DNA from 3 places in the Pseudarthrobacter xylosi genome. Region 1 is predicted to be linked to each of the others. Evidence: predicted binding sites of a transcription regulator. Region 1 holds the regulator's gene; each other region holds the start of a gene.
What was found. Region 1 encodes LexA, which represses DNA repair genes until DNA is damaged. Its sites were predicted from a motif close to TCGAACANNTGTTCGA; they were not measured.
Positions count from the first base shown of each region.

Region 2: the regulator LexA is predicted to act here: its motif matches at 1,506-1,521, upstream of ACZY1F_RS09390 (DUF6504 family protein).
Region 3: the regulator LexA is predicted to act here: its motif matches at 1,195-1,210, upstream of ACZY1F_RS17860 (LexA family protein).

Region 1 covers NZ_JBVAYT010000002.1:722,500-725,771, forward strand. Annotated here, with positions in the region: gene ACZY1F_RS07355 (ATP-dependent DNA helicase) at 1-798, shown strand, start outside; gene lexA (transcriptional repressor LexA) at 811-1,554, opposite strand; gene ACZY1F_RS07365 (LysM peptidoglycan-binding domain-containing protein) at 1,904-2,344, shown strand; gene ACZY1F_RS07370 (histidinol-phosphate transaminase) at 2,423-3,272, shown strand, end outside.
Region 2 covers NZ_JBVAYT010000003.1:404,225-407,496, reverse strand. Annotated here, with positions in the region: gene ACZY1F_RS09410 (SOS response-associated peptidase) at 1-180, shown strand, start outside; partial or broken gene ACZY1F_RS09405 (VOC family protein) at 204-627, opposite strand; gene ACZY1F_RS09400 (chorismate mutase) at 647-967, shown strand; gene ACZY1F_RS09395 (hypothetical protein) at 1,036-1,425, opposite strand; gene ACZY1F_RS09390 (DUF6504 family protein) at 1,580-1,915, shown strand; gene ACZY1F_RS09385 (DNA polymerase III subunit alpha) at 1,912-3,272, shown strand, end outside.
Region 3 covers NZ_JBVAYT010000009.1:154,524-157,795, forward strand. Annotated here, with positions in the region: gene ACZY1F_RS17845 (ABC transporter permease) at 1-85, shown strand, start outside; gene ACZY1F_RS17850 (ABC transporter permease) at 82-711, shown strand; partial or broken gene ACZY1F_RS17855 (three-helix bundle dimerization domain-containing protein) at 844-1,011, opposite strand; gene ACZY1F_RS17860 (LexA family protein) at 1,224-1,655, shown strand; gene ACZY1F_RS17865 (Y-family DNA polymerase) at 1,648-2,946, shown strand; gene ACZY1F_RS17870 (hypothetical protein) at 2,996-3,272, shown strand, end outside.

The DNA.
Region 1 (3,272 bases):
GTTGCCGGAAAGCTCCGGGAAGGGCTTTTCGCGGGCCACACCGTGGTGCTGACGTCGGCCACGCTTGCCGTCGGCTCGGCCTTTGAACCTGCGGCCGGCGGCTTGGGTCTGGTGGGGGAGGGGGCGCCAAGCTGGACCGGGATCGACGTCGGATCGCCCTTTGACTATCCCAAGCAGGGGATCCTCTACGTCGCAGGGCACCTCCCCAAGCCGGGCCGCGGGGCGTCGCCGGAGGCACTCGATGAACTCGAAGCGCTGATCCGGGCGTCCGGTGGCGGCGCCCTGTGTCTCTTTTCATCGCGCCGTGCCGCCGAGGAGGCCGCGGAGGCAATGCGTCCCCGGCTCGGCCTCAGCATTCTTTGCCAAGGCGACTCCACCATGACTGCCCTCGTAAAGCAGTTCGCGGACGAGCCCGATACCTGCCTCTTCGGAACCATGTCCCTCTGGCAGGGTGTTGATGTTCCAGGCGGATCATGCCGGCTCGTGGTGATCGACCGCATTCCATTCCCGCGGCCGGATGATCCGCTGATGACCGCACGGTCCCGCGCAGTTGCACAGGCCGGTGGAAACGGCTTTATGGCGGTATCGGCGACCCACGCGGCCATCCGCCTGGCGCAGGGCGCGGGCCGGCTGATCCGTTCCACCGGAGACAAAGGCGTGGTGGCCGTGCTTGATTCCCGGCTTGCCACCGAGCGCTACGCCGGATTCCTCCGCGCCGCGCTGCCGCCGTTTTGGCCAACTACGGACCGCAAGACAGCGTTTGCTGCCCTGGAAAGGCTTGCCGGGAAGAGCGCCTGACGAAGCGCGGTACTACAAAGACCGCAGGACTGAGACGACTTTGCCCATAATCGTGGCGTGATCGCCCAGAATGGGCTCGTATTGCGTGTTCTGCGGCAGCAGCCACGTGTGGCCATCGCGCTGGCGGAAGGTCTTGACGGTGGCTTCATCGTCCAGCAGGGCCGCGACGATATCGCCGTTGGCGGCGTCGGCCTGGCGGCGGACCACTACCCAGTCGCCGTCGCAGATGGCCGCGTCCACCATGGAGTCGCCGGCCACGCGCAGCATAAAAAGCTCACCCTGGCCCACGAGCTGCCGTGGCAGGGGCATCACGTCTTCCACCACCTGATCAGCAAGGATGGGCCCGCCGGCCGCGATCCGGCCCACCAACGGCACCATGGCGGTGTCCATGGCAGAGGGAAGCTCGGTGACCGTTCCGCCGATGCTGTGCAGGACTGAGGGCTTCGTTGCCCCGTTGGATTTGGCCGACCCGCCGTCAAGCGTCAACGGCATCAGGACCTCCATGGCGCGCGGACGCTTCGGGTCCCGGCGCAGGTATCCCAGCTTCTCCAGCTGCGACAACTGGTGGGTCACGCTGGACAAGCTCGCCAGGCCCACGGTGTCGCCGATTTCACGCATCGACGGCGGATAGCCGTTGTCATTCACCGAGCGCTGGATGGTTTCAAGGATCTTCTTCTGGCGGGCGGTGAGCCCCTTGGGGGTCCGTTGGGGCTGACGGCGCGGTGTCGCCTTGCCCTCGGCGGCTGGTGCTGCCATGTTCGCCAATGCCTTTCGGTTGCCCGGATCCGCTCCGGCCGCTGGTGCCTGGAACGCCCCGGGGCTGGTGTCGGAGTTGATTGTCAGACCCTGCTGATCAACTACAGAGGTGGTTGTTCTTTGATCCAAACGTAGGCCAGCCATAAGGCTTTTTCAAACATTTGTTCTAGCGAGTCTCGACAATATTCGTTGATAAGTGCTAAAACTGAAGAAGCAAAGTTCGAACATGTGTTCTACTCGTTGCTTGCGGATTCGAATATTCGAATTCATGGACGGCCCAGGCCGGCACCGGCAAGTGGACGCGGAGGGCGCGCCGGGCAGCACAGTATGGTCCAGGAGGGCTCATTTCATGTCAGCTATATCTGCTTCGCAGGACTCGCGTCCGCAGCTCGTTTCCGTGCAGGACCTCACCTCGCGGCAGTGGTCCGCGCCCGGGCCAACGTCGGGTTCGGCGCCCAGGCAGCACAGGGAATCCCTGCCGCCGCTGCGTCTGACCCGCCGGGGCCGGATTGTCCTCATCGGCATCCCGCTGGTGATCCTTGCCGCAATCCTGCTTTCGCTGGCAGGTTTCCTCAACGCCCCAGCCAAGGCTGCCGACTCTGCCGCAGACCTGTCGTTGACGCCAACAGTCTCGTTCACCGTGCAGGCAGGACAGTCCCTTTGGGCCATCGCCGGTACCGTTGCGCCCGAGCGTGATCCCCGGGATGTCATCGCAGATATTGCTCAGTTGAACAACCTTTCCGCCGGCGGCGTGGTCCCCGGACAGCAGCTCTTCGTCCCTACCAAATAGGGAGAATTCAGGCCCAGACACGTGCCGCCGCAGCCCGTCACATTTTCCGGCCGTCTGGTTCGGACCTAAACTGTTCAGGTGAATGACCAGCTAGAGCGTCTGAACAGTCTCCCCCTCCGGACCAACCTCCGCGGGCTGACCCCGTACGGTGCCCCGCAACTGGATGTGCCCATCCTGCTGAACGTCAACGAAAACACCCATGGGGTCCCGGCAGACGTCCGGGCCGCGATCAGTGCCGCGGTGACGGAAGCGGCGGCAGGTCTCAACCGCTACCCGGACCGTGAGTTCACAGAACTCCGCGAAGCGCTGGCCGAATACCTCGGCCACGGCCTTGACGCCACCAACATTTGGGCAGCCAACGGATCCAACGAGGTCCTCCAGCAGATTCTCCAGGCTTTCGGCGGACCCGGGCGCACGGCTCTGGGATTCCCGCCCACGTATTCCATGTACCCGCTCCTTGCCAGCGGCACGGACACCGGGTACATCACCGGACAGCGCGCCAATGACTACGGGCTCAGTGCCGAATCGGCTGCCTTGCAGGTCAAAGAGTTTCAGCCCAACATCGTTTTCCTGTGCTCACCGAACAACCCCACCGGCACCGGCCTGGGCCTGGATGTTGTCGAGGCCGTGTACGCGGCTGGCGAGGCCAGCCAGACAATCGTGATCGTTGACGAGGCCTATCACGAGTTCGCCCACGACGGGACGCCCAGCGCACTGACGTTGCTGCCCGGCCGGGAACGACTCATCGTGTCCCGCACCATGAGCAAGGCGTTCGCCCTCGCGGGCGCCCGTCTGGGCTACCTGGCCGCCGCTCCTGAAGTCACGGACGCACTTCGCCTGGTCCGGCTGCCGTACCACCTTTCGGCCATCACCCAGGCGACAGGCCTCGCCGCCCTCCAGCACCGCACGGCACTGATGGCCGACGTCG
Region 2 (3,272 bases), on a different contig from region 1:
GCCACGATGGCGTCGTGGCTTGACCCGCAGATCGATGACGCCGCCTTCCTCGTGGACCTCGTCCGTGCCCACGTGAAGGAAGTCGCGGCAGGCTGGCACGTGGATTCCGTCGGCACCGAGGTGGGCAACGTCCGCAACAACTCCCCGGAACTCATCCGGCCGGTGGAGGCGCTGTTCTGAGGCGGCACTCCGGGTGACGTGCCCTAGACGGTGACCTGGCCGCCGTCGTCCACTGTCCAGGTGGGGTTATAGGCAATTTCCCGGCGGAAACCGTCCGGATCGGCGAAATAGCCGCTGTACCCGCCCCAGGGCTGGGTGACGGGCGCGGCGACGATGGTGGCCCCGGCCGATGCCGCCTCCGCCATGACCCGGTCCACCGCCTCGGTGCTGGGCAGGTTGTGGCTGAGCGTGATGCAAGGGGACCGGGCCGGGCGCAGCTACCCCCGCCTCGGCGTGCATCTGCGCGGCGTCCCACAGGGAAAGGATCAGTCCGTGGTTGACCTGGATGAACACCACATCGCCGGGAAACTCCCGGTGGACAGGCCAGCCGAGGCCTTCCGCGTAGAACCGGCGGGAGGCGTCAACACTGCGAACGCCTAGCGAAATGAAGTCGACTCTGGGCTGCATGCTTCGATACTGTCAGAAGATGGCAACAATTCAAGGAAACGATCGGGATGCTTTGGCCGACAAGGAACAGCTCGCAGCCGTTCGGATTGCGGTCGACGAAGTTGATGAGCAGATTGTCACGCTCATTGCGCGGCGTGAACGCCTGATCCGGATCGCCGGAACCCTGAAGGGGGACGACGCTGAAGTCCGCGCCCCCGGCCGGGTGGAACGGGTGATTGAGCATGTCCGGTCCGCCGCGGAAAAGAAGGACATTGATCCGGACATCGTGGAATCAACCTACCGGGCCATGATCTCGGGGTTCATCGAACTCGAAATGAAGGTCCACAAAAAAAGCAGCTGACGCCGCCCCAGGTGCTGCCCGGATAAGGTTCCGGCAGCACCTGCCCCGGTGTTTGCTATTAGCGTCTCCTAGAGCGCTTCGTCGACGGCGACGCCCGACTGGAACTCCCGGCCGTCAGCCTCGCTGAAGGCGGACATAACGTGTCCCTTGCCCAGACCATGGACGGCTGCCACGGGGAAGTTGCCCGTGATGGTGTTGCCCGAGTGCGTCACGCCGGCAAGATCATAGTTTTCCTCGGCGCTCTGGTCATGGCTGAACGAGTAGAAGGCAATGGCCTCCCCGTTCATGAACTCAATGCCCAGGCGTCTTTGTGATGAGTAATCAGGGCTCGCCGCCACCAGTCCCACTACGTACGCACCTGCCCCCGGTATGTTGCCGTCGATATCGAAGGTTGCCACGAGCTTTTCGTCCTGGGCCTTGATGCTTACGTGCTTGAGGAGTGCGTCATTGGTACTCATGCCACAATCCTGCCCTCCTGCTGCCCGTCCGTCCACCCCTGTCTAGGTTTTGTCGGAGCGCCGTCGTAGACTGAATTTATTCGAATATGTGTTCGAATACCGTGCTTTTTGCGTCAGCATTTTGCATCAGATCCGTTCAGTTCGGGAGGCGCCCATGGGTATGTTCAGCGAGTCCGTGGACGTCGTCTGCACCCCTGCGGGCCAGCCGCTGAAACTCCAGTGGGCCGGGCGGCACTACACGGTGTGCGCCGAGCCTGTCCGGTGGTACGAACGCCGGCAGTGGTGGGCCGAGGAACGCCGGGCGCCCCTCGGCAGCGGGCCGGGGCTGGTGGACCATGAAATCTGGCGCGTCCAAGTACAGACGGACCCGCAGAGTGCCGGCCCTCGGGATGCAGGAGAGCCGCTCACCCTGGACTTGAGTAGGCATGTCGGCAGCGGCCGCTGGAGGATCCTGCGGATCCACGACGCACTCCGGCCCCAAACGGCATGAGCTTCTCCCACCTTCACGTTTCCACGGCCTTCAGCGCACACTATGGCGTGGCCTGGCCCGATGAACTGGCCCAGGTTGCCGCCGCGGACGGCGCAACCGCGCTCGCCTGCACGGACCGGGACGGCCTGTACGGCACCGTCAAACACCTCAAAGCCTGCATGGCTGCCGGCATTGACCCCATTGTGGGTGTGGACCTTGCGGTCTTCGACGACGACGGCGACCACCGCACCCAGCTCGCCGGCAGGGTGGTGGTGCTCGCCCGTGGCAACAATAACGGAGCTGGCTACCGCGCCCTGTGCCGGCTGGTGTCCGATGCCCATGCCCGCACCTCCGGCAAAGCCGGGGGAGCGGTGCCGGTGGCGGTCACCCGCGCCGAACTCGCCTCCCGCACGCTCGACCCCAAAACCCTGAAGCCCGTCCTGACGGTACTGATCGGCCCGGATTCCGACGTCGGACGGGCCATGGGCGGCCGGCGCTACCTCCGTCCGCGCACCCTTTTCAAAGGCTGGCTGGACGCCATGCCCCCAAAAACGCTGGTGGCGGAAGTCGTTTCCCAGCTCACTGCCCCCGGGGCGCTCCTGAGCACCGCCCATGCGGTACGTATGCTCAAGCTCGCGGAAGAACACCACGTACCGGCCGTGCTCACCAACGCGGTCCGCTACTGCGCAGAGGACGGAGCCGCCACGGCGGACGTGCTCGACTCCGCCCGGACGCTGAAGTCCCTCCCCGAACTCGCGGCCGAACCGCTGCTCCAGCCCAACGGGCAGGCCTGGCTCAAATCCTCTGCGCAGATGCTTCAGCTCGGCAAGGAAATCATCCGCGCTGCAGGGTATGGTGCAGCGGACCTCAAGCAGCTGATGGCACAGACCGAGGCGCTCGCCGACTTCTGCCGGATTGACCCGGTGACTGACATGGGCTGGAAGCGGCCGGTAGTCCCGGAGGCATCGGTCATAGGCATCAGCCAGGACCCGCACGATGAACTGGTGCAGCGCTGTGAGGCCGGGATCAGCAGGCGGTTCCCCGGAATATCAGGCTCAGCCCACAAGGACATGCGCTCGCGGCTGGAGCACGAGCTGGGGATCATCAGGAACCTCGGGTTTTCCTCCTACTTCCTCACCGTCGCGGAGGTCTCCCGGATGATCCAGGACATGGGGGTCAGGGCAGCGGCCCGCGGTTCCGGGGCTTCCAGCCTGGTCAACTACCTGATTGATGTCAGCCAGGTGGACCCCCTGCAACACGACCTGATCTTCGAACGCTTCCTGTCCCGGGACCGGGCCACGTTGCCGGACATCGACATCGACGTCGAAAGCGCCGAACGGCACAACGTGTACCGGCGGATCTTTGACCGCTTCGGTTC
Region 3 (3,272 bases), on a different contig from region 1:
CTTCTACGCCCTGATCATCCTGCTCGCCGGGCAGATGCTCTCCTCCACCCTGGAAGAGAAGGAAAACAGGGTCACCGAGAGATGATCCTGACCACCCTGAACCCGACCACCTTGATCAGCGGGAAAGTCATCGCCCTCTTCGGCATCGGGCTGGTCCAGATGATCGTCTTCGCCTCCCCCGTGGCCATCAGCTACCTGTTCTTCCGCGACCAGATCAAAATCCCGGACCTCGACCTCGCCGCCCTGGTCTTCGAACCTGTCCCGATGATCATCGGGTTCCTGCTACTGATCGGCGGGTTCGCCCTCTTCACCACCACCCTCGTCGCGATCGGCGCGGTCATGCCGACCGCCAAGGAAGCCGGGAACTTCATGGGCGTCATGATGGCCCTGATCTTCGTGCCGTTCTATGCGATCTCGCTGATCTTCTCCAACCCCCAGGCCCTCATCGTCCAGGTCTTCACCTACTTCCCGTTCTCCTCCCCCGTCACCGCCATGCTCCGCAACGGCCTCGGATCCCTCAGCATCTGGGAAGCTGCGATTGTGATCGCGATCCTCTTCATCGGCTCGGCCATCATGTTCCGCCTCGCTGTCAGGCTCTTCCAATACGGGTCCATCTCCTACACCGCCAAGGTCGACATCAAGACAGCCCTCAGCAACGGCAGGAACACCAACCCGCCGGTTACGACCACCCCCGGTAACCGGGAAACCTGATCCCAGGCGGGTCTTTGACTTTGCGCAGGACACGGCGCCCGGCTCAGGACTGATCCACTCTGGAGGCTGTGGACAAAATGGAGTCGGTGAAGCAGCGCGTGGAAGTGTGAATCCGTGTCCGAGGCGGTCCTTGGCAGCCCGTTCAACCAAAACCGGCACATAATCCCGGATCGGCCCATCCAGCGCGTTGACTTCCTCGCCAACGATCTCTTCAACTACCAAGCGCGGCTTGTCGGGAAACCGCTGCACCAACCGATCGATGACGCGCGCCACTGCCTGAACTTCATTGTCCGTAGCCATCCCCTCACTTTCACCCCGACAGTTGGGCCCGTCAACGATCAGTTGAACGCACCCAACCTCGCCCCGCACCCACGGGCCGTGCCGTGGTCGCCTGCCGATGGCCGGTTCCGCAGGTCGTCCTGCATCCGATGCAATTGCGCATGGTCGGAACGAATGTCCGCCCTCACGAGTACACTGAATGAATCGAACATATATTCGAATAAAGGTGTGTTGTGGGCGTTATTGTTGGTCCCCGTGTGATAGATGCGGGCGTGTCGTTGTTGTCGGTGCTGATCTCACCGGTGCCGGTCGCGGCGGGGTTTCCCTCGCCGGCGCAGGACTATTTTGATGGCCGGATCGATCTGAACGTGCACCTGATCAAAGACATCACCAGCACGTACGTGGTGAGGGTGTCCGGGGACTCGATGGAAGGCGCCGGCATCAGCGACGGCGATGAACTGATCGTGAACCGGGCGCTGGAGCCGCGGGACGGGTGCGTGGTCGTCGCGGTCCTGGACGGGGAACTGACCATCAAGCGGCTGCGCATCACGCCAACCGGCGTGGTGCTGCAGGCAGAAAATCCCGCCTATACGGACATACAGGTGCCTAGCCTCAGCGAACTGACGGTCTGGGGTGTCGCCACCAGGTGCCTTCATCATGTCTAGGCCGGTTGTGATGCGGCGGATGCCGCAGATCGCGCACGTGGATGTGAACTGCTTCTACGCGTCCGCGGAGCGGGCGTTCGACCCGTCGCTGGAAGGCCGGCCGGTCATTGTCCTGTCCAACAATGATGGCTGCGCGGTCACCCGCTCCCCCGAGGCCAAAGCCCTGGGTATCCCCATGGGTGAGCCCTGGTTCAAGCTCGCGCCCCGGGCCAAGGAATGGGGACTCGTTGCCCTGTCCAGCAACTACGAGCTCTACGGGGACATCAGCGCCCGGGTCATGGAACTCCTGGGCCGGTACTCGGCCTGGCTGGAGGTCTACAGCATCGACGAGGCCTTCCTCGGCGTCAAAGGCACCCCCGACGAACTCCTCACCCTCGGCCGGGCGATGAAGACCGCCGTCCGGCGGAACGTCGGCGTACCCGTCTGCGTCGGGATCGCCGCCACCAAGACCCTGGCGAAACTGGCCAACAAATGGGCGAAGAATAACCCTGGCTTCGGCGGGGTCTGCCACTGGGACTCCATCCCCGCCCAGGAACGCGAAGGGCTCATGGGCCGGCTCTCCGTCATCGAGATCTGGGGCGTCGCGACCCGGCTGACCAAACGCCTGAACTCGATGGGAATCTTCTCGATCCTGGACTTGTCCCGGGCGAACCCGGTCATGATCCGGAACCGGTTCTCCGTCGTCATGATGCGCACCGTCCTGGAACTCCAAGGCACCCCCTGCATCCCGATGGAAGAGGAACGGATCGGGCGGGACCAGCTGATCTTCTCCCGCTCCTTCGCCACCCCCATCACCACCGCGGCCGGGATCCGGCAGGTCATGAGCGTCTACGGCCAGCAGGCCTCGGCCCGGCTGGCCAAACACGGGCTGCAAGCCAAAGTCCTCACGGCATTCGCCGGCACCTCGCACTTCAACCCGAAAGACACCTCCTACCCCTCCGTCTGCATCCCGCTGCCGATGCCCACCGCGGACCCGGTCATCCTGACCCAGGCCTCCCACGCCCTCCTGCCCCACATCAATGAGGGTGTCAGATATGCCAGGGCCGGGATCATGGTCACCGACCTGCGGCCCACCGGCAACCAGGCACCCCTATCCCTGTTCGAGAACCCGCACGAGGAACGCCACGTCGGCACCCTCCTCGAAGACGTCACCCGCCGCTACGGCCGCGGCTCGATCGGCCTCGGCCACGCCGGGATCCGCGGCGGACCGGACTGGACCATGAAACGGGACATGCTCTCCCCCCGCTACACCACCCACTGGGACGAACTCCCCCTCGTCAAAGCCGCCTAACTATCGCACGACCGCACTGGCACGTCAGCACCACGAAAGAACGCACCTCATGACCATCACCCACGAAGCCCCCATACAGACCACCATCGTCCAGGTCCGGCTCGACCCTGCAGGCATACCCCTCGCCGTCCGTCACGACGGACAGATCTGGCTGGTCGACCCCGACACGGATTCCCAGCACTGGTACGGACGGGACTCCTGGTGGGACACCCGACGCAACGCAGCCAAAGGCAGCGGAGACCTGGTCAGCGTCGAATACTGGCGCGTCCAGGCCCGGATCCCCGGCCCCGACGCTGCGCTGAGGACGTTCACTCTGCGCCGTCAGC